Regions from separate parts of the Streptomyces sp. NBC_01352 genome, predicted to be linked through region 2. Evidence: riboswitches for the same ligand, from Rfam matches in the RefSeq annotation. Region 2 holds a riboswitch; each other region holds the start of a gene.
The links. A riboswitch is a leader RNA that binds a small molecule or an ion and turns the genes downstream of it on or off. The one in region 2 is predicted to bind cobalamin.
Positions count from the first base shown of each region.

Region 1: it holds a riboswitch for cobalamin, as region 2 does, so the genes downstream of both, OG252_RS38525 (cobalamin biosynthesis protein) here and OG252_RS18460 (ribonucleoside-diphosphate reductase subunit alpha) in region 2, are expected to answer to the same signal.
Region 3: it holds a riboswitch for cobalamin, as region 2 does, so the genes downstream of both, OG252_RS41925 (ABC transporter substrate-binding protein) here and OG252_RS18460 (ribonucleoside-diphosphate reductase subunit alpha) in region 2, are expected to answer to the same signal.

Region 1 covers NZ_CP108354.1:8,374,394-8,381,468, forward strand. The annotation lists gene cobN (cobaltochelatase subunit CobN) at 1-2,683, opposite strand, end outside; gene OG252_RS38520 (cobyric acid synthase) at 2,680-4,230, opposite strand; gene OG252_RS38525 (cobalamin biosynthesis protein) at 4,227-5,168, opposite strand; cobalamin riboswitch at 5,270-5,409, opposite strand; gene OG252_RS38530 (nSTAND1 domain-containing NTPase) at 5,622-7,075, shown strand, end outside.
Region 2 covers NZ_CP108354.1:3,983,489-3,990,563, reverse strand. The annotation lists gene OG252_RS18465 (ribonucleotide-diphosphate reductase subunit beta) at 1-898, opposite strand, end outside; gene OG252_RS18460 (ribonucleoside-diphosphate reductase subunit alpha) at 898-3,264, opposite strand; cobalamin riboswitch at 3,389-3,517, opposite strand; gene OG252_RS18455 (GNAT family N-acetyltransferase) at 3,570-4,076, opposite strand; gene mctP (monocarboxylate uptake permease MctP) at 4,149-5,777, opposite strand; gene OG252_RS18445 (DUF3311 domain-containing protein) at 5,774-6,034, opposite strand; gene OG252_RS18440 (YbdD/YjiX family protein) at 6,176-6,376, opposite strand; gene OG252_RS18435 (carbon starvation CstA family protein) at 6,348-7,075, opposite strand, start outside.
Region 3 covers NZ_CP108354.1:9,125,039-9,132,113, reverse strand. The annotation lists gene OG252_RS41935 (ABC transporter ATP-binding protein) at 1-1, opposite strand, end outside; gene OG252_RS41930 (FecCD family ABC transporter permease) at 109-1,122, opposite strand; gene OG252_RS41925 (ABC transporter substrate-binding protein) at 1,119-2,135, opposite strand; cobalamin riboswitch at 2,205-2,394, opposite strand; gene OG252_RS41920 (CoA-binding protein) at 2,471-2,878, shown strand; gene OG252_RS41915 (APC family permease) at 3,030-4,670, shown strand; gene OG252_RS41910 (4-hydroxybenzoate 3-monooxygenase) at 4,719-5,936, shown strand; gene OG252_RS41905 (ArsR/SmtB family transcription factor) at 5,956-6,315, opposite strand; gene OG252_RS41900 (cation diffusion facilitator family transporter) at 6,377-7,075, shown strand, end outside.

The DNA.
Region 1 (7,075 bases), 4.4 Mb from region 2:
CCGGCCGGCAGCCCAGCAGCGCCAGGATCTCGGCGATGTCGTCGCCCTGGGTGCGCATCGCGGACGTGCCCCACACCGTCAGGCCGACGGACTTCGGGTAGTCGCCGGTGTCCTGGAGGTACCGCTGCACCAGCGAGTCCGCGAGGGACTGCCCGACCTCCCAACTCAGCCTGGACGGAATGGCCTTGGGGTCGACGGAGTAGAAGTTGCGGCCGGTCGGGAGGACGTTGACCAGGCCGCGCGTCGGCGAACCGGACGGGCCCGCCGGGACGTAACCCCCGTTCAGCGCCTTGAGGATGTGGCCGATCTCGTCGGTGGTCTTCTCCAGGCGAGGCACGACCTCGTCGCAGGCGAACTCCAGCACGGCGACGGCGTCGGGCAGTTCGGTGCCGATGACCTCCCGTACGAGAGGTGCGCACTCGGCCGCGGCCCACCCGCGTGCCTCCATGCCCTCGGCGAACCGCCGGCACAGCTGCTCCAGCAGATCGATGGCGTCGGCGGCCGAGCGGGACGGGCCCTCGACGAGATCCGTCAGCTCCACCGGGACCTTGACCGGCGCCCCGGGCTCGGCCAGCAACTCCTTCTCCGTGAGCCCGAAATGAGTCGCGAGGCAGGCCCGCAGCCCCGGCAGCGCGTTCGCCTGCCCGCCCCACACCTGCGAGGCGCGCAGCACGGCGAGCACCAGGTTCACCCGCGGCTCGCCGACCGGGCCGCCGCCGAGGATGTGCAGCCCGTCCCGGATCTGCACGTCCTTGATCTCGCACAGATAGCCGTCGATGTGCATGACGAACTCGTCGAACGCGTCGTCGTCCGGCTGGTCGTCGACGTGCAGGTCGTGATGCAGCTCGGCCGCCTTGACCAGCGTCCAGATCTGCGCGCGCACGGCCGGCGCCTTCGTCGGGTCCAGGTCGGAGACGAGCGCGTACTCGTCGAGCAGCTGCTCCAGCTTGGCCAGGTCGCCGTACGTGTCCGCGCGTGCCATGGGCGGCACCAGGTGGTCGACGACGGTGGCGTGCCCGCGGCGCTTGGCCTGGGTGCCCTCGCCGGGGTCGTTGACGATGAACGGGTAGATGAGCGGCAGCTCCCCGAGGACGGCGTCCGGAGCGCACCCCCCGCTGAGCCCGAGCCCCTTGCCCGGCAGCCACTCCATCGTGCCGTGCTTGCCCATGTGCACGACGGCGTCGGCGCCGAAGCTGTTCTCCAGCCACCGGTAGGCCGCCATGTAGTGGTGCGAGGGCGGCATGTCCGGGTCGTGGTAGATCGCGATCGGGTTCTCGCCGAAGCCGCGCGGCGGCTGGATCATCACGACGACGTTCCCGAACTGGAGGGAGGCGAGCACGATGTCGTCCCCGTCGACGTACAGGCTGCCCGGCGGCTCGCCCCAGGCCTCCAGCATCCCGTCCCGCAGCTTGGGGTCGAGCGTGTCGAACCACGCCCGGTAGTCGGCCAGCGGCACTCGCGCGGGCGCGGCGGCGAGCTGCTCCTCGGTGAGCCATTCGACGTCGTGGCCACCGGCGTTGATCAGCCGGTGGATCAACTCGTCGCCGTTGTCGGGGTGTCCCTCCACGACGTACCCGGCGTCCCGGAGCGCGTCCAGGACGCGGATCGCCGAGGCGGGCGTGTCCAGCCCCACGGCGTTGCCGACCCGCGAGTGCTTGGTCGGATAGGCGGTGAAGACGAGCGCGAGCTTCTTGTCCCGGTTCGGCTTGTGCTTCAGCACCGCGTGCCGTACGGCGATTCCGGCGACCCGAGCGGCCCGCTCGGGGTCGGCGACGTACACGGGTACGTCGTCCGGGCCCTGTTCCTTGAAGGAGAAGGGGACCGTGATCAGGCGCCCGTCGAACTCGGGGATCGCGACCTGCATCGCCGCGTCCATGGGGGAGAGGGCGGCGTCGGACGCCTCCCAGGCGCTCTTCGAGGAGGTCAGGCACAGACCCTGCAGCACGGGGATGTCGAGGTCGGCGAGCGCCCCGATGTCCCAGGCCTCCTCGTCGCCGCCGGCCGACGCCTGCGAGGCGTGCGTACCGCCGGCGGCGAGGACGGTGGCGACGAGGGCATCGGCCTTCCCGAGGAGCTCGTACAGCCCGGAGTCGGCACCGCGCAGCGAACCGCAGTAGACGGGCAGGGCGTTGGCGCCCTTCGCCTCGATCGCGTCGCACAGCGTGTCCACGAAGGCGGTGTTGCCGCTGAGCTGGTGGGCGCGGTAGAAGAGCACGCCGATGCTGGGGCGGCCCTCGACGAAGGCGCGCTCCCCATGGACGCCGTACTCCGGCATCTTCTGCGGCTCGACGAACCCCTCACCCGTCAGCAGCACGGTGTCCGAGAGGAACCGCGCGAGCTCGGTGAGGTTGGCGGGCCCGCCCTCGACGAGATACCGCAGCGCCTCGGCCACCACACCGGCAGGCACCGACGACTCGGCCATGAGCTCCGCGTCGGGCACGGTCTCTCCGCCGAGCAGCACGGTGGGGATCCCCGAGGCCTTGAGAGCCGCGAGCCCGTCCTCCCAGGCCCGCTTGCCGCCGAGCAGCCGTACGACGGCGATGTCCGAGCCCTCGACGAGCCCCGGCAGTTCCTCCGCGACATCCACCCGGGTCGGATTGCCGATCCGGTACGAGGCGTCGGAAGCGGCCCGGGCCGCCAGCAGATCCGTGTCGGCGGTCGACAACAACAACACTGTGCTCATGCGGGCGCTCCCGGTGGAATGAAAGGCAGTCCTTGCGGCGCGCCGGACTCGATGAGCCGCCACAGCGCGTCCGTGTCCGCGTGCTGTTCGATCAGGTCGCCGAGCCGGTCGAGCTGCTCCTCGCGCAGCGCGGCGAACGAGGTGTCGGCGGCCGGCACGAAACGGCGGCCCGCGGCGGCCGCCACCTCGCGCAGGAACGCCCGCCGGAACCCGTCCGACTCCAGCGAGCCGTGCCAGTGGGTGCCCCAGGTGCCCCCGACCCGGCAGCCGTCGAGGAACGGGTCACCGCCCTCGATCTCGGCGACCCCGTGATGGATCTCGTACCCCTCGACCTGCTCGCCGAGGGCCTCGCCGACGGGCCGGGTGAGGGTCTTCTCGCGGGCGAACCGCACCCGCACGGGAAGGAGCCCGAGCCCCTCGACATGCCCGCGCCGGCTCTCGACCTCGTCCTCGATGTGCTCGCCGAGGACCTGGAAGCCACCGCAGATACCGAGGATCGGCCGTCCTTGAGCGGCCCTCCTCATGATCGCCTCGGCCAGTCCCCGCTCCCGCAGCCACTCCAGGGCCCGGACGGTCCCCCGGGTCCCCGGAATGACGACGAGGTCGGCGTCGGCCAACTCCTCCGGCCGGTCCACGAACCGCACGACGACACCCGGCTCGGCGGCCAGTGCGTCGACATCGGTGAAGTTGGACATCAGCGGGACCGCACAGACGGCGACCCGCAGCACGTCCTCCCCGACGGGCGGGGCGACGACCGACTCCCTGACCGTCCCCCGCAGGGAGACCCGCAGCCCGTCCTCTTCGTCGATCCCGAGCCCGTGCCGGAACGGCAGGACGCCGTACGTGCGCCGCCCGGTGAGCGAGTGCAGCATGTCGAGCCCGGGCTCCAGCAGGGACACGTCCCCCCGGAACTTGTTGACGAGGAACCCGGCGACGAGCGCCTGATCCTCGGGCGACAGCAGCGCGACGGTCCCGAAGAACGAGGCGAAGACACCCCCACGATCGATGTCACCGACGACGAGCACGGGCAGCCCGGCATTCCGGGCGATCCCCATGTTGACGATGTCGGTCCGCCGGAGATTGATCTCGGCGGGGCTGCCGGCCCCCTCACAGATCACCGCGTCATACGTGCCCCGCAACTCCGCGAGACAGTCGAGAACGGTCCCCAGAAGCTGCTGCTGCCGCCCCCCGTGCAGCCTTTTCCCGGGGGCCGACCCCCCAGACCCCCCGAAGAACCCCCGCGCACTGAGCTCCCCGACAGGCTTCCCGAGCAGCACGACCTGGCTGCTCTGCTCACCGCCCGGCTTCAGCAGCACGGGATTCATGAGCGCGGTCGGCTCGACCCGACAGGCCTGGGCCTGCATGGCCTGGGCCCGCCCGATCTCGGCGCCCTCGCGCGTCACGAACGAATTGAGGGACATGTTCTGCGCCTTGAAGGGCGCCACCTTGACCCCCTGCCGCACCAGCCACCGACAGATCCCGGCGGTGACGACACTCTTGCCGGCGTCGGAGGTGGTGCCGGCGACGAGGAGACCCCCACCCGTCATGACGTACGCCCCTTTGCTACGAGCCGTGCGGCGACACTGACACCGAGCGCGAGCCAACCGACGCGCTGCGAGAGTCGTACGGACCGTTCGACGTCGGGCGTGGCGACCGCGCGCCCCTGTGTGTTGAGCACGGGCCGATGCTCCACCCGCCCCGCATAGGACAAGGTGCCGCCGAGCCGCACCCCGAGCGCCCCCGCGAAGGCCGCCTCCACGGGCCCGGCGTTGGGACTCGGATGCTTCGCGGCATCGGTCCGCCAGGCGCGTACGGCCCCCCGTGGATCCGGCCCGGCCACCGCGGCCAGTACGGCGGTCAGCCGCGCCCCCGGCCACCCCGCGAGATCGTCGAGCCGGGCGGAAGCCCACCCGTACCGCCGATACCTGGGCGACTTGTGCCCCACCATGGCGTCAAGGGTGTTCACGGCCCGGAACCCGAGCAGCCCGGGCACCCCGGCCACGGCCCCCCACACCAGCGCCCCGACCACCGCGTCGGACGTGTTCTCGGCAACGGACTCCACCACGGCCCGGGCGATCCCGTCGGCGTCGAGAGCCTGCGGATCCCGCCCGCACAGATGCGGCAGCCGAGCCCGCGCGGCGTCGACGTCCCCGGCCTCCAGCGCCCGCCCGATGACCCGGGCCTCCCGCGCCAGCGAAGTCCCCCCGACGACGGCCCAGGTGGCGGCACCGGTCAGCGCGACGGAAGCGGCAGGTGACGTACGGACGGCCCGAACAGCAACGCTCCCCAGGGCGACAGCACCCCCGGCACACACGACGGCATGCAGCGCGCCCCACCCCCGGTGGTCCCGCCACAGCACCCGTTCCACGGCACCCGCGGCCCGTCCGAACACGGCGACCGGATGCCCACGGCGCGGATCGCCGAGCAGGAGGTCGCCGAGAAGGCCGGCGGCGGCGCCGTACGCGAAAACGCGATCGGCACGCATCGACTCAGCCGACCGCTGTCACAGACAGGACGCTGGTGTTGAACCTCAAACGGCAGCCGCGCATGGCGATATGTCCTCACTCAGGGTGTCCACGCCCTGGTTCGACGAGATCGGCGGTGAGAGTTCCTGGCTCCCGGGGCTTCCTACCCCGGTGACAGTGGCGGGACCGCGCCGGACTCACACCGGCTTCCTCTCCTACCGCCGTACATGGCTCCGGCAGTCCACCACGGGGTTGGAAGGGCCGTCAACTTGCTGTTGACCTGCGGGAGCGGAGTGTGCAGAAGCCCACACGGGTCACACCGGCTAGCACTCCGCCGGGGCCCCGTGGACCGACTCCGGGCGAATTTCCCTGTGATGAGTGGCGTTCCGTGAAGCCGGTTGCGGCAGGAGGCCGCGGCACCTCCAATACCTGGTACGAAGTGCTACCAGATATAGGGAAATTCATAAACATTTATGAGTATTGACGAAGTGGGTGCATGGGGAGAATCGGCGCGTTTCCTGGAGGATCTCGGCACCACGGTGATACGGGTGTGCGGCGGCGACGGGCGGCCCGTCGGGACCGGGTTCCTGCTGGCGCCCGGCACGGTGGCCACCTGCGCCCATGTCGTCGCCGACGCGTTGGGAACCGACGCGAGGTCGTCGACGCCGCCTGCCTCACCGGTGACCGTGGAGTTCGCCCTGCTGCCGGGAGCGGTGAGGTACGAGGCGTCGGTGTCGGCCTGGCGGCCGGTGGCCGACGACGGCACCGGTGACATCGCACTGCTCCGGCTACCGGAAGGCGCGCCCGCCGGCGCGGTCCCCCTCGCGGACGCCGGCGACGTCTGGCACCACCGTTTCCGCCTCCTCGGCTTCCCTGCCGGCGCCGAACACGGCGCTTGGATCGGTGGACGGCTGCTCGGTGCGGTAGGCCAGGGCTGGATCTCGATGGAGACGGACGGCCCGGCCCACCGCATCGGCCCCGGATGCAGCGGAGCCCCGGTCTGGGACGAGGACCTGGGTGCGGTCGTCGGCATGACGGTCGCGACCGACCGCGGTGCCTCGGCCGTGACGTCGTATCTGATCCCGGCCGCCGCCATCCTGGAGCTCCAGCCCGGGGCGCGTCGCTGCCCCTACAGAGGACTCGATGCCTTCCGCGAGGAGGACGCCGAGTACTTCTTCGGCCGCGAGGAGGAGACCCGCCGGCTCCTCGACGCGGTCGAGCGGCACCTGGTGGTGCCGGTCGTCGGCCCGTCCGGCAGCGGGAAGACCTCCCTGGTACGGGCGGGGGTCCTGCCCCGCCTGAGGGCCGAGGGGTTCACCGTCTCCGAGATCCGCCCCCTGCCGGGCACCCGGGCGTCGCTGACGGTGGCTCGCGCGGTGGTGGGAGTACTGGAGACGGGGGCAGCCGCATCCGCGGGGCCGGGCGGAGAGGCTTGCGCGGGGCCGGGCGGGGACGCATCTGCTGCGCCTGGTTCTGCTTCTGGGCCTTGGGCGGTGCCCGACCCTCGTCCCGAGCAGGGCTCGGCGTCTGCGTCCGGTTCGGGGCCCCCGCCCGCTCCTGACTCCGCGTCGGCGGATCCCGCGCCCGCGGCGTCCGCCGCGCCCGGCACCGCTCTGGCCGTCGTCGAGCACGAGCGCGCCGCGCTCGTCCTGGCCGATCTGCTGGACTCTGCCGACGGCATGACCCCCGCCGAACTCGGACGACGTCTGCTCGATCACTGCGGCCCGCGCGGCCACGTCTTCTTCCTCAACCAACTGGAGGAGACCGTCGCCGCCGAACCGGCCACCGCCCGCGCCCTGCTGGCCCTGATGGTCGGTATGGTCTCGGTTCCGGCCGAAGGGCGACGGCTGCGCGTCCTGGCCACCCTGCGCTCGTCCTGCCTGGACGACCTCGCCGACCCCGCCACCGCCCGCGTCCTGAGCGACTG
Region 2 (7,075 bases):
GGTTCTCCGAGCCGTACACCGGGGCGAAGCCGAGGCGCGTGAGGCGCTGGTCGGCGACGCACTCCAGGTACTGCCGCATGGAGTCGGTGTTCATGCCCGGGAGGCCGTCACCGCACAGGTCGCGCGCGAACTGCAGCTCGGCCTCGACGGCCTCCTTCAGCATGTCGACGACCTGCTGCCCGAGCGCGTCGTCGAACAGCTCCGGCTCCTCCTTGCGGACGGTGTCGACCACCTCGAAGGCGAAGCTCATGTGCATCGTCTCGTCCCGGAACACCCAGTTGGTCCCGGTGGCCAGACCGTGCAGCAGACCCCGGCTGCGGAACCAGTAGACGTACGCGAAGGCGCCGTAGAAGAACAGGCCCTCGATGCACGCGGCGAAGCAGATGAGGTTGAGGAGGAAGCGGCGGCGGTCGGCCTTGGTCTCCAGGCGGTCCAGCTTCTCGACCTCGTTGATCCACCTGAAGCAGAACTCGGCCTTCTCGCGGATGGAGGGGATGTTCTCCACGGCGTCGAAGGCGGCCGCCCTGTCCTCCGGGTCGGGGAGGTAGGTGTCGAGGAGGGTCAGATAGAACTGGACGTGGACCGCTTCCTCGAACAGCTGCCTGCTCAAGTACAGCCGCGCCTCGGGGGAGTTGATGTGCTTGTACAGGGTCAGCACGAGGTTGTTCGCGACGATCGAGTCGCCCGTCGCGAAGAACGCGACCAGCCGGCCGATCATGTGCTGCTCGCCCTGGGACAGCTTCGCCAGGTCGGCGACGTCCGAGTGGAGGTCGACCTCCTCGACGGTCCAGGTGTTCTTGATGGCGTCCCGGTAGCGCTCGTAGAAGTCCGGGTAGCGCATGGGGCGGAGGGTCAGCTCGAAGCCCGGGTCGAGAAGGTTCTTTTCGGTGGAGCTCATTACTGGCAGGCCTCGCAGGACTCGGGGTTTTCCAGGGAGCAGGCGACGGCCTCGGGATCGGGGGCCGGCTGCTGCACGGGGACAGCGGCCTGGGCCGCGCGGGCGATGCGGGTCGCCGGGCGCGAGCGCAGGTAGTACGTCGTCTTCAGGCCCGACTTCCAGGCGTACGCGTACATCGAGGAGAGCTTGCCGATGGTCGGCGTCTCCAGGAACAGGTTCAGGGACTGGGACTGGTCCAGGAACGGCGTCCGGGCCGCCGCCATGTCGATCAGGCCGCGCTGCGGGATCTCCCACGCCGTGCGGTACAGCGCCCGTACGTCCTCGGGGATCCAGGCGAAGCCCTGCACCGAGCCGTTCGCGTCGCGCAGCGCCTCGCGGGTGCGGGCGTCCCAGACGCCCAGGGCCTTGAGTTCCTTCACCAGGTACGAGTTGACCTGGAGGAACTCGCCGGACAGCGTCTCGCGCTTGAACAGGTTGGACACCTGCGGCTCGATGCACTCGTACACGCCCGCGATCGACGCGATGGTGGCGGTCGGCGCGATCGCGAGGAGCAGGGAGTTGCGCATGCCGGTGGTGGCGACGCGTGCCCGCAGGGCCGCCCAGCGCTCCGGCCAGGTCAGCTCGGTGTCGTAGTGGTCGGGGTGCAGAACACCCCGGGCCGTACGGGTCTTCTCCCAGGCCGGCAGCGGGCCGTTGCGCTCGGCGAGGTCGGCGGAGGCCTCGTACGCGGCGAGCATGATGCGCTCGGCGATGCGCGTGGAGAGCCGACGGGCTTCCGGCGAGTCGAAGGGCAGCCGCAGCTGGAAGAAGACGTCCTGGAGGCCCATGACGCCGAGGCCGACCGGGCGCCACTTGGCGTTGGAGCGGCCCGCCTGCTCGGTCGGGTAGAAGTTGATGTCGACGACGCGGTCGAGGAAGGTGACGGCGGTGCGGACGGTCTCGTCCAGCCGCTCCCAGTCGATGCCGTTGTCGACCACGAACGCGCCGAGGTTGACCGAACCCAGGTTGCAGACCGCCGTCTCCCCGTCGTCCGTGACCTCCAGGATCTCCGTGCAGAGGTTGGAGGAGTGGACGACGTGGCCCGGCTCGGCGGTCTGGTTGGCGGTGCGGTTGGCGGCGTCCTTGAAGGTCATCCAGCCGTTGCCGGTCTGCGCGAGGGTGCGCATCATGCGGCCGTAGAGGTCACGGGCCGGGATGGTCCTGCGCGCGAGGCCCTTCTCCTCGGCCTCGCGATAGGCGGTGTCGAACTCCTCGCCCCACAGGTCGACCAGTTCCGGCACGTCGGCGGGGGAGAACAGCGACCACTGCGCGTCGGCGTTCACGCGGCGCATGAACTCGTCCGGGACCCAGTGCGCGAGGTTCAGGTTGTGCGTACGGCGGGCGTCCTCACCGGTGTTGTCGCGCAGCTCCAGGAACTCCTCGATGTCCGAGTGCCAGGTCTCCAGGTAGACCGCGGCCGCGCCCTTGCGCCGCCCGCCCTGGTTCACGGCGGCGACCGAGGCGTCGAGGGTCTTCAGGAACGGGACGATGCCGTTGGAGTGCCCGTTCGTGCCGCGGATCAGCGAACCGCGGGCGCGGATGCGGGAGTAGGCGATGCCGATGCCGCCGGCGTGCTTGGAGAGCCGGGCGACCTGGTGGTAGCGGTCGTAGATGGAGTCCAGCTCGTCCTTCGGGGAGTCGAGGAGGTAGCAGGACGACATCTGGGGGTGCCGGGTGCCGGAGTTGAAGAGGGTGGGGGAGGAGGGGAGGTAGTCGAGGCGGCTCATGAGCCGGTAGAGCGCGGCGACCTCGTCGAGAGCCCTGGCCGTGTCGTCCTCGGCGAGACCGCACGCCACCCGGAGCATGAAGTGCTGGGGCGTCTCGATCACGTGCCGGGTGATCGGGTGCCGGAGCAGATAGCGGCCGTGCAGGGTGCGCAGGCCGAAGTACCCGAAGCGGTCGTCGGCGTGCACGTCGACCAGCGCGTCGAGGCGGTCGGCGTGGACCCGGACGAACTCGGCCGTACGGTCGGCGATGAGGCCCTCGCGGTGGCCCACCGCGACCGACTCCGTGAAGGACGTGACGCCCTGGGAGGCGGCCTCGGCGCGGATGTTGACGGTCAGGAGGCGGGCGGCGAGCCGCGAGTAGGCGGGGTCCTCGGAGATGAGGCCGGCGGCCGCCTCGGTGGCCAGCTCGCGCAGTTCCGTCCCGTCGGCCCGCGCGGACCGGCCGCGCAACGCGGCGGCGGCGACCCGGCCGGGGTCGGCGTCGGGGAGGTCGGCGGTCAGCTCGGTCAGGGTCCGCAGCAACGCGGTCCCGGGACCGTCGTCGGCCACCGGGGTCACTGGAGCTGAAGCTGAAGCCGGGTCTGCTGGCGCGATGGTCACGTGGGGCTCTCCCTCGCTCGGCACGGGGGCCTTGCGGAGGGCAGACGGCAGCACACGAGCGCACACGGCGTCGCGCCCACCGGCCCACTCCACGAGGCCCGGACGTCATGGCACCCGGACCTGATGGCCGGGCACGCTGTCGGCAGGTCCTCGGACTGACGCCCATACACGCATATGCGCGCATGAGTACACCGTTGCGGGACAGTTCCGGATTCGCACCGGATTCCCCTGCGACGACAGCGAGCATGAGCATACATCTTGTGCCGAGCGAGGACAGCACCACCATATGTTGTGTCGCGCCGGTTTCACAGCGTCAACTCATAGGTGAGCAGAGTGATGTCGTCCAGGTCCGGTATCGGGTTCCAGTCCCGTCCGGGAGTGCGCGCGAAGCCGAGGCGTTCGTAGATGCGGTGGGCGGAGTGCATGGTCCGCTGCGTCGACAGCACGACGGCCGTGCAGCCCTCGGTGGACCGGGCGCGGTCGATGCACGCGCGGACGAGGGCTTCACCGGTGCCTCGGCCGCGGGCCGCCCGGGAGACGGCGAGCATCCGTATCTCGGCCTCTCCGGGGCGGGCGATGTCGGCCATGGGACCGCCCGACGGCACGAAGGTGACTCCGCCGAGGACGCGCTCCCGCTCCACGGCGACCAGCACGTCCGCGGCGGACGCCCGCTTGGCCACGTCCTTCAGCTCGCCGAGGTACTCGTCGCTCTCGCCGAAGTCGAGGAGGCCGTCCTGGAGGTAGGCCTCGGCGGTGATGTCGCCGAGGGGCTCGTAGTCGTCGGGGGTCGCCTGCCTGATCATGAGGTCCATGGCCCGCAGTGTGCATCAGGGGTACGACAACGGGCCGCCGGATTTCTCCGGCGGCCCGTGCTGACGTACGGCTCAGTGCGCGGCGCCCGCGGTCGCCGGCGGCAGCTCCACCTGCACGCCCGGGTCGCCCGCGTCCGCCGTGTAGTCCTGCGGGGACGTCTCGTCGATGCCCTCGGGGGCCTTCAGGGCCTTCAGGACGAAGGTCAGGACCACCGTCACCACCACGTTCAGGACGAACGCCGTGAGGCCGATGTAGCCGATCTCCCCGATGCCGGGGATCTCCTTGGACGAGCCGCCGAAGTGCTTCTGGGTCGGCGAGGCGACGCCGTACGCGGCGACCGTGCCGTAGATCATGCCGACCGCCCAGCCGGCGAGCAGGGCCCAGCGGTGGAACCAGCGGGTGAACAGGCCGCCGACCAGGGCCGGGAAGGTCTGCAGGATCCAGATGCCGCCGAGGAGCTGGAAGTTGATGGCGACCGTCTTGTCCATGGTGAGGACGAAGGCCAGCGCGCCGACCTTCACAAGGAGGGAGACCAGTTTGGAAACCTTCGTCTCCTGGGCCGGTGTGGCGTCCGGCTTGATGAAGTCCTTGTAGATGTTGCGGGTGAAGAGGTTCGCGGCCGCGATGGACATGATCGCCGCCGGGACCAGCGCGCCGATGCCGATCGCCGCGAAGGCCACGCCCGCGAACCAGTCGGGGAACATGGTCTCGAAGAGCTGCGGGATCGCCAGCTGCCCGTTGCTGACCTTGATTCCGGCCGCGATCGCCATGAAGCCCAGCAGTGCCAGCAGGCCCAGCATCAGCGAGTACAGGGGCAGGATGGTGGTGTTGCGGCGGATGACCTCACGGCTCTTCGAGGACAGCGTCGCCGTGATCGAGTGCGGGTACATGAAGAGTGCGAGCGCGGAGCCCAACGCCAGCGTGGCGTACGTCCACTGGCCCGCCTCGCCCGGCACCACCGCACCGCGCGGCGCACCCGTCGCCGGGTTGGTCTGGCTGTACGCCTCGCCCGCCTTGGCGAAGATCTCGTCGAACCCGCCCAGCTTGATCGGGATGTAGATGATCGCCACCGCGATGACGATGTAGATCAGCGTGTCCTTCACGAACGCGATCAGCGCGGGGGCGCGCAGGCCCGAGGAGTAGGTGTAGGCCGCGAGGACGCCGAAGGCGATCAGCAGCGGCAGGTCCTTGATGAACCAGTTGGTGTCCTCGCCGCCGCCGACGCCCATCACGTCCAGGACGGCCTGGATGCCGACCAGTTGGAGCGCGATGTACGGCATGGTCGCGAGGATGCCGGTGACGGCCACGGCGAGGGACAGGCCCTTGGAGCCGAAGCGGCCGCGTACGAAGTCCGAGGTCGTCACGTACCCGTGCTTGTGCGAGACCGACCAGAGGCGGGGCAGGAACGTGAAGATCAGCGGGTAGATCAGGATGGTGTACGGCACCGCGAAGAAGCCGGCCGCGCCCGCCGCGTAGATCGCCGCCGGTACGGCGACGAAGGTGTACGCCGTGTACAGGTCGCCGCCGAGCAGGAACCAGGTGACCCAGGTGCCGAACGACCGTCCGCCCAGGCCCCATTCGTCGAGGCTCTGTTCGTCGGCGGCCCGGCGCCAGCGCGCGGCCAGGAAGCCCATGACCGTGACGGCCAGGAAGAAGAAGATGAAGACGGCGAGTGCGACGCCGTTCACGCCGTCCTTCATTCCGACGCACCCCCCTTGGCGGAGCGGGCGCGCTGGTCACGCTGCCACAGCTTGTACGCGATCATCGTCAGCGCGGTGGAGATCAGCACCCACAGCATCTGGTACCAGTAGAAGAACGGGATGCCGATGAAGGCGGGGTCGACCTTCGCGTACGATCCCACCCACAGCATCGCCACGAAGGGCGCGAAGAGGCAGAGCGCGATGACCACGCGGGCCGGTGTCACCACCGGTGGTCTCACTTCAGGCGCATTCGACATACCGCGGCTCCGTCCCCTCACTGATCATCTGTGCAACGCGCAGGCAATCTAGGCGACGGTGTCAGGAAAGCGGAAGACCTCGTCCGCATATCGGTATGTGGTGGTTCTGTGTCCCCCTTCGGCCCTGTGCCTGTCTGCCCCTCAGCAGCAGCGGAACCCCTGCCGGGGGTCCGCCTCCTGCCGCTCCGTGCGCATCCGCTCGAAGTCGCGCCGGGACGGCACCGGCGCCTGCGGGTGCTCCTTGCGTACGTGCGCGACATAACGGTCGTACGCCGACTCGTCGGTCAGCTCCCGCACATACCAGCGCACGCCTCTAAGGGCTCGTAGGAGTGCCGACCGCACGGCGCTCCTCCTCCTTCTCCCGGCTGGTCGGGAACAGCCCGGCCGGCGCGACGATCTTCGACTCGACGTACGGTGCCTCGCTGAGCGTGGACAGCGCGGGACGCCGTAGGTGCCGGACGCAGACCCGGCCCGCGTCCACGATCACCACGATGATCAGCAGGGCCAGGACGGCCGAGAGGACGCCGTCCACCGTGGAGTTGGTCACCACGGTGTGCATGTCGTCCATGGTCTTGGCGGGCGGCAGCACCTCGCCCCGGTCGATCGCGTCCTGGAAGACGGACCGCTGCTTGAAGAAGCCCACCTTCGGGTCGCTGGAGAAGACCTTCTGCCAGCTCGCCGTGAGGGTGACCGTCGCGTCCCAGGCGAGCGGGACTCCGGTGATCCAGGCCCACTTGAGACGCCCCGACTTCACCAGCAGGGTCGTGCAGACGGCCAGGGCGACGGCCGCGAGGAGCTGGTTGGAGATGCCGAAGATCGGGAAGAGCTGGTTGATGCCGCCGAGGGGCTCGTGGACGCCGACCCACAGGAAGTAGCCCCACAGCCCGCACACGACCGCGCTGGTGATGACCAGGCCGGGCTTCCAACTCACGTTCTTGAAGGGCCGGTAGACGTTGCCCAGCATGTCCTGGAGCATGAACCGGCCCACCCGGGTGCCGGCGTCCAGCGCGGTCAGGATGAACAGCGCCTCGAACATGATCG
Region 3 (7,075 bases), 5.1 Mb from region 2:
CGCGGTCGGCGTGGAGGCCGGTGGCTTCGGCGTGGACGCCGGTGGCTGTGGGGTGGAGGCCCGTGGCTGTGGCGGCGGGCGCCTCGGGCTCGGTGGGCGAGGTCTCCTTCACCGCACCCTCCGCGTCCGGTACAGCACCGCCACGAAGGCCGGCACTCCGATCAGGGACGTCACGACGCCCACCGGCACCTCCTGCGGGTCGAGGACCGTGCGGGCCAGCGTGTCGACCCACACCAGGAAGACCGCCCCGGCCAGCGCGGTGACCGGCAGCAGCCGGGCGTGGCCCGGGCCGACCAGGGCGCGGGCGGCGTGCGGCAGCACCAGGCCGACGAAGCCGATGGCCCCGGCCGAGCTGACCAGCGCGGCCGTGAGCAGCGCCGTGACACACAGCAGCACCAGACGGGTACGGGCCACCGACACCCCGAGCGCGGCCGCCGCGTCCTGCCCGAAGGCGAAGGCGTCGAGGGTGCGGGCGTAGGACAGGCACACCACCAGCGCCACGGCCAGGACGGCGAGGCATATCCATACGTCGGTCCAGCCCGCCCCGCCGAGCGAGCCGAGGAGCCAGAACAGGACGCCCCGGGTGGTCTCCGCGTCGGCGGCCGTCATCACGACGAACGAGGTCAGCGCGGAGAAGAGCTGCATGGCGGCGACGCCCGCGAGGACGACCAGGTCGGTGCTCCCGCCGAGCGTGTGGCTGAGGAACAGCACGAGCGCGAACGACAGCAGGGCACCGAGGAACGCGCCCGCCGGGACGGACAGCGCGCCCCCGCCGACGCCCAGCACGACCACCAGCACGGCCCCGGTCGACGCGCCCGAGGACACCCCGAGGACGAACGGGTCGGCGAGCGGGTTGCGCAGCAGCGACTGCATCACCGCGCCGCACACGGCGAGTCCGGCGCCGCACACGGCCGCGAGGAGCGTGCGCGGCAGCCGGAGCTGCCACACGATGCCGTCCCGGATGGGCGTCAACTCCGAGGAGCCGAGGCCGAGATGGGCCGCGACGACCGACCACACGTCGGCGACCCGGAGGTCGGCCGGGCCGATGGTGATGGCGACGGCGAGGGAGCCGCACAGCAGGACCGTCCCGGCCGCCCCGAGCAGGACCGACCGGGCGGTCACTTCACGAGCCCGAACTCGCGCAGCCCCGCCGCGACCCGCTCCACGCCCTCGATCGTGCGGATGGTCGGGTTCATGGCCTGCCCGCTGAGCAGGACGTACCGCTGGTGCCGTACGGCGGTCATGTTCCTGGTGACCGGATCGGACTCCAGGAAGGCGATCTTCTTCTCGGCCGACTCGGCGGTCTGCGACCTGCGGGTCAGGTCGCCGATGACGAGGACGTCGGGGTCGCGGTCGGCGACCGTCTCCCAGTTGATCTGCGGCCATTCGTCGTGCGTGTCGTCGAAGACGTTCTTCGCGCCGAGCGCGCGCGTCATGACACCGGGAGCGCCGCAGCAGCCCGCCATGTAGGGCGACTCGGAGTTGGCGAACCAGTACAGCAGGGTCACGTCCGAGGCGTCGATGCCCGCGGTGGCCTTCGCCATCCGCGCCTTGAGCTCTGCGACGAGCTCCTCTCCCCGTTCCTTCACCCCGAACACGGCGGCCAGGTCCCGGACTTCGCCGTAGACGGTCTCGGCGGTCAGGGGATCGGTCCGTGCGCCGTCCCCGTCGCCGGAGTTGTCCTTGCCCGCGCAGTCGGACGGGGAGACGTAGGTGGGCACGCCGAGCTTCTCGAACTGGTCCCGGGTGGCGACGCCGCCCTTGCCCAGCGTGGAGACGAAGGAGGCGGCGACGAAGTCCGGTTCGGCGTCCAGGACCCGTTCGAAGGACGGATTGTTGTCGGCTATCCGCGCCACCTTCGCGTTCGCCTTCTCCAGCCCCTTCATCACGGGGTCGGTCCAGGTCGCCGTGCCCGCCATACGGTCGGCGAGCCCGAGGGAGAGCATGATCTCGGTGGTGCCCTGGTTGAGGGAGACGGCCCGTTCGGGCGGGGCCTCGACGCGTACCGTACGGCCGCAGTTGTCGAGGCTGACGGCAGCCGTCGTGGCGGAGGTGCCGGCGTCGCCGCAGCCGGCCAGGAGCAGGGAGGCGGCCGCGAACAGGGCGGAGGGACGGGCAAGACGTGCTGTCTGCACGGAAGTTGTTCCTCGATCGTCGAGGGCTCGAACGCGGAGCCCGGTCGTACGGTGCTCCCCCGCCGTACGTCACCGCGGGGGCCGCCAGCAGGTCTTCGGACTCGGGATCATCCGGTCGGGGCGCCTTCCCAGACGACACTCGAGTCGTCCAGTGGCCGAGGCCCCGCCCGTCACCCTCACCGCTGCGCGTCAGCTCCGGATTCGCACCGGATTCCCTGACCCACGTCTCATGGGTTCGACTGGCCTCGGCAAGCTATCACGGTGGGGAATCGCCGATCGCGGTGCGCTGTTGTGCGAGAGGTCAGGGCATACGCGACCCCCCAAGGAGACCCACGGTGTACGGCGACGAGGCAACGGTCCGCAAGATCCTCACCGGGCTCGGCGACACGTGGGCCGTGGTCGGCCTGTCGTCGAACCGGCAGCGCGCCGCGTACGGCGTGGCCGAGGTGCTCCAGCGTTACGGCAAGCGGGTCGTGCCCGTGCATCCCAAGGCGGAGACGGTGCACGGGGAGCGGGGGTACGCCTCGCTCGCGGACATCCCCTTCGACATCGACGTCGTGGACGTGTTCGTGAACAGCGACCTCGCCGGGGCCGTCGCCGACGAGGCGGTGGCGAAGGGCGCGCAGGCGGTCTGGTTCCAGCTCGGGGTCGTCGACGAGGCGGCGTACGACCGCACTCGGGCCGCGGGGCTGGAGATGGTGATGGACCGCTGCCCGGCGATCGAGATTCCCCGCCTCGGCTGACGGACAGTCCGTAATTCCTGAAACGCTGTCCAGGAAATCCCCGTACGCCAGTCAAAATTCGACAACCGCCTTCAGCGGAGCAGCGCCCGATTCCTAATCTGAGGCCTCTTGCATGGTGAATGCATCTCCTTTATGAGAGGCCCCCTAAGAAATGGTAAGCGTTGACCAAGCCGCCCCGGAGGACACCAGGGGCCCGGGCGGCGGCCTGCGGCGGGACGTCGGACTGATCGGGCTCATGTGGGCGTCGGTCGGTTCCATCATCGGATCCGGCTGGCTCTACGGAGCGGAAAAGGCGGTTACCGCGGCCGGCCCCGCAGCGGTCATTTCCTGGGTGATCGGCGCGGTGGCCATCGTCCTGCTGGCACTGGTGCACGCGGAACTCGGCGGCATGTTCCCGGTCGCGGGCGGCACCGCACGATATCCGCACTACGCGTTCGGCGGCCTGGCCGGCATGTCCTTCGGCTGGTTCTCCTGGCTGCAGGCGGCGACCGTGGCACCGATCGAGGTCGAGGCCATGATCGGCTATGCGGGGCACTGGTCCTGGGCCCGGGGTCTCGAACACGGCGACCAGACGCTGACGGCCTCCGGCCTCGTCACCGCCGTCTTCCTGATGGCCGTCTTCGTCGCGGTCAACTTCTTCGGCGTCCGCGCCCTGGCACACACCAACAGCGCGGCCACCTGGTGGAAGATCGCCGTGCCGCTGGGCGCCATCTTCGTCATCGCCGCGGGCAACTTCCACCCGGGCAACTTCACCTCGGAGGGCTTCGCCCCGCTGGGTGCCAAGGGCGTGCTGAGCGCGATCAGCGGCAGCGGCATCATCTTCGCCCTGCTGGGCTTCGAGCAGGCCATCCAGCTGGCGGGCGAGAGCCGCAACCCGAAGCGGGACCTGCCGCGGGCCACCCTCGGCTCGGTCGCGATCGGTGCCGTCATCTACGTCCTGCTGCAGATCGTGTTCATCGGCGCGCTGCCGCACAGCTCCTTCGCGCACGGCTGGGCCGCGCTCGACTTCCCCGGCATCAGCGGCCCGTGGGCCGGACTCGCGACCCTGGTGGGCCTGGGCTGGCTGAGTGTGGTGCTGTACGTCGACGCGGTGATCTCGCCCGGCGGCACCGGCCTGATCTACACCACCGCGACCTCCCGCGTCTCCTACGGCCTGGCCAGGAACGGGTACGCGCCGAAGGTCTTCGCCCGCACCGACAGGCGGGGCGTGCCCTGGTTCGGGCTGATCGTCGCCTTCGTGACCGGCGTGGTGTGCTTCCTGCCGTTCCCGAGCTGGCAGGAGCTGGTCGGCTTCATCACCTCGGCGAGCGTCCTGATGTACGCGGGCGCTCCGCTGGCGTACGGCGTGTTCGCCGACCGGCTGCCGCACCACCAGCGCCCGTACCGGCTGCCCGCCGGCAAGGTGCTCTCGCCGCTGTCGTTCGTGGTGGCCAACCTCATCATCTACTGGGCCGGCTGGGACACCCTGTGGCGGCTGGGCATCGCGATCGTCCTCGGCTACGTACTCCTGGGCGGCTACGCCTGGTTCGCCACCGCCATGGGCCGTCCCGACGCACCCCGGATGGACTTCAGGGCCGCCCAGTGGCTGCCGGTCTACCTGCTGGGCATGGGCGTCATCTCCGCGGAGGGCGGTTTCGGCGGACAGGGCAACATCGGCCTGTGGTGGGACATCCTGGTCATCGCGGTCTTCTCCCTGGTCGTCTACTACTGGGCGCGGGCCTCCGCCTCCCGGGCCGAGGAGATCGAGCGGAGCATCGACGAGGTGATCGTCACGGAGGCACCCGCACACTGAGCCGCACAACCGCTCCCCGCCCGCGCGAAGCACCCACATAATGTTCGGGTGACCTCCACTCCCCACCCCAACTCCGTTGCCCCGCAACGCTTTCCGGTCGTCGTCGTGGGCGCCGGGCCCGCCGGGCTCACCATCGGCAACATCCTGCGGGCCGCCGGCGTCGACTGCCTCGTCGTCGAGACGGAGACACGCGAGTTCATCGAGCAGCGGCCCCGGGCGGGCGTCATCGAGGAGTGGGCCGTGCGCGGCCTCCAGCAGCGCGGTCTCGCGGACACCCTGCTGGAGCGGGCTCAGCTGCACACCGAGTGCGAGTTCCGCTTCGGCCAGGAGCGCTTCCGCTTCTCCTACATCGAGCTGACGGGTACTCACCACTTCGTCTATCCCCAGCCGTTGCTGGTGACGGACCTGGTGCGCGAGTACGCGGACGTGCGGGGCGGGGCGGCCCGGTTCGGCGTCCGGGACGTCCAGTTGCACGACCTCGACACGGCCAACCCCTCGGTGTCGTACCTCGCGGCCGAGACGGGCGAGCGGGAGGTCGTCGAGTGCGACTTCGTGGCGGGCTGCGACGGGGCCCGCGGGGTGACCCGTACCGTCCTGCCCGAGCACGCGCACATCTCCCGGCACGACTACGGCATCGGCTGGCTGGCCCTGCTCGCCGAGGCGCCGCCGTCCAACGACTGTGTCGTGTTCGGCATCCACCCCGACGGCTTCGCCGGCCACATGGCCCGCAGTCCCGAGGTGACCCGCTACTACCTGGAGTGTCCGCCCGGCGACGACCCGGAGAACTGGTCGCACGAACGCGTCTGGTCACAGCTCCGGGAGCGCCTCGCGGCGACGGACGCCGGCCCCCTCATCGAGGGACGGCTGATCGAGAAGCGCGTCCTGGACATGCACAGCTCGGTCGTCGAACCCATGGTGTTCGGCCGCCTCTTCCTCGCCGGGGACGCCGCCCACCTGACCGCGCCCATCGCCGCGAAGGGCATGAACCTGGCCCTGCACGACGCCTTCCTCCTCGGTGACGCCCTCGTCGGCTACCTGACGAAGGGCGACGAGACCGGCCTGGACGGCTATTCGGAGGCGTGTCTGCGACGGGTGTGGGACTACCAGGAGTTCTCGCAGTGGCTCTCCGAGGTGTACCACGGCACCTCGTCGGGCGACGCGTATCGCGCGGGCACCACCTTCGCCCGGCTCCGCCGCCTGTTCACCTCGCCCGCCGCCGCGGCGGCCTTCGCCGAGCAGTACCTGGGTACCGCCACCGCCTACTGAACCGGACCCGCCGCGTCCGTCAGTCGTGCAGCGGCCGGTCACTGAGCCGGTGGTCCGCCACGTTCAGCGCCTCGTCCAGCAGCCGGCGCAGATGGCCGTCGCGCAGCGAGTAGATCACCCGGCGGCCCTCCTTGCGCGTGTTCACCAGCCCGGCCAGCCGCAGCCGCGCCAGATGCTGGCTGACGGCCGGCCGCGCCGCCCCGCACGCCTCCGTGAGCGTGGTGACATCGGCCTCCCCCGCGGTCAGCGCGTGCAGCAGGGTGAGCCGGGTGCGGTCGCCGAGCAGGGCGAGCAGCTCGGCCGCGAGCGCGAACTGTTCCTCGCCCGGGGTGCGCGGGTGCGCATCGGTCGCAGGTGGTAGGTGCATGCGTGCGCTCATACGCACATAATGGCCTCGTGGGCGTCGCGCGTCCACTCCCGGCGCACGGAAGGGGATCCACGTGAGCGACCGGCACGAGCACGAGCACGGACATCGTCATGACCACGAACATGGGCACGGACATGGGCACGGACACGGGCACGACCACCGGCCCACCCGCTCCGGTCTCCGCGACCGTCTGCCCCACCGCCTCGCCCACCTCCTCACCCCGCACTCCCACGAGACCGCCGACAAGCTCGACTCCGCCCTGGAGTCCTCGGCCCGCGGCATGCGGGCCCTGTGGATCTCGCTGGCGGTACTGGGCGCGACCGCTCTGGCGCAGGCGTTCGTGGTGGCCGTCTCCGGGTCGGTCGCGCTGCTCGGCGACACGGTGCACAACACCGCGGACGCGCTGACGGCCGTACCACTGGGCATAGCGTTCGTGCTCGGGCGGCGCGCGGCCACCCGGCGGTTCACGTACGGCTACGGCCGGGCGGAGGACCTCGCGGGCATCGTGATCGTGCTGACGATCGCCGCGTCCGCGGCCTTCGCGGGGTGGGTGGCGATCGACCGGCTGCTCGATCCGCGCCCTGTCCACCATGTGCCGGCGGTCGCGGTGGCCGCGCTGGTCGGTTTCGCGGGGAACGAGTGGGTGGCCCGTTACCGGATCCGGGTGGGCCGCGACATCGGCTCGGCCGCGCTGGTCGCCGACGGACTGCACGCCCGCACGGACGGATTCACGTCACTGGCCGTGCTGTTGGGTGCGGGTGGCTCGGCGCTC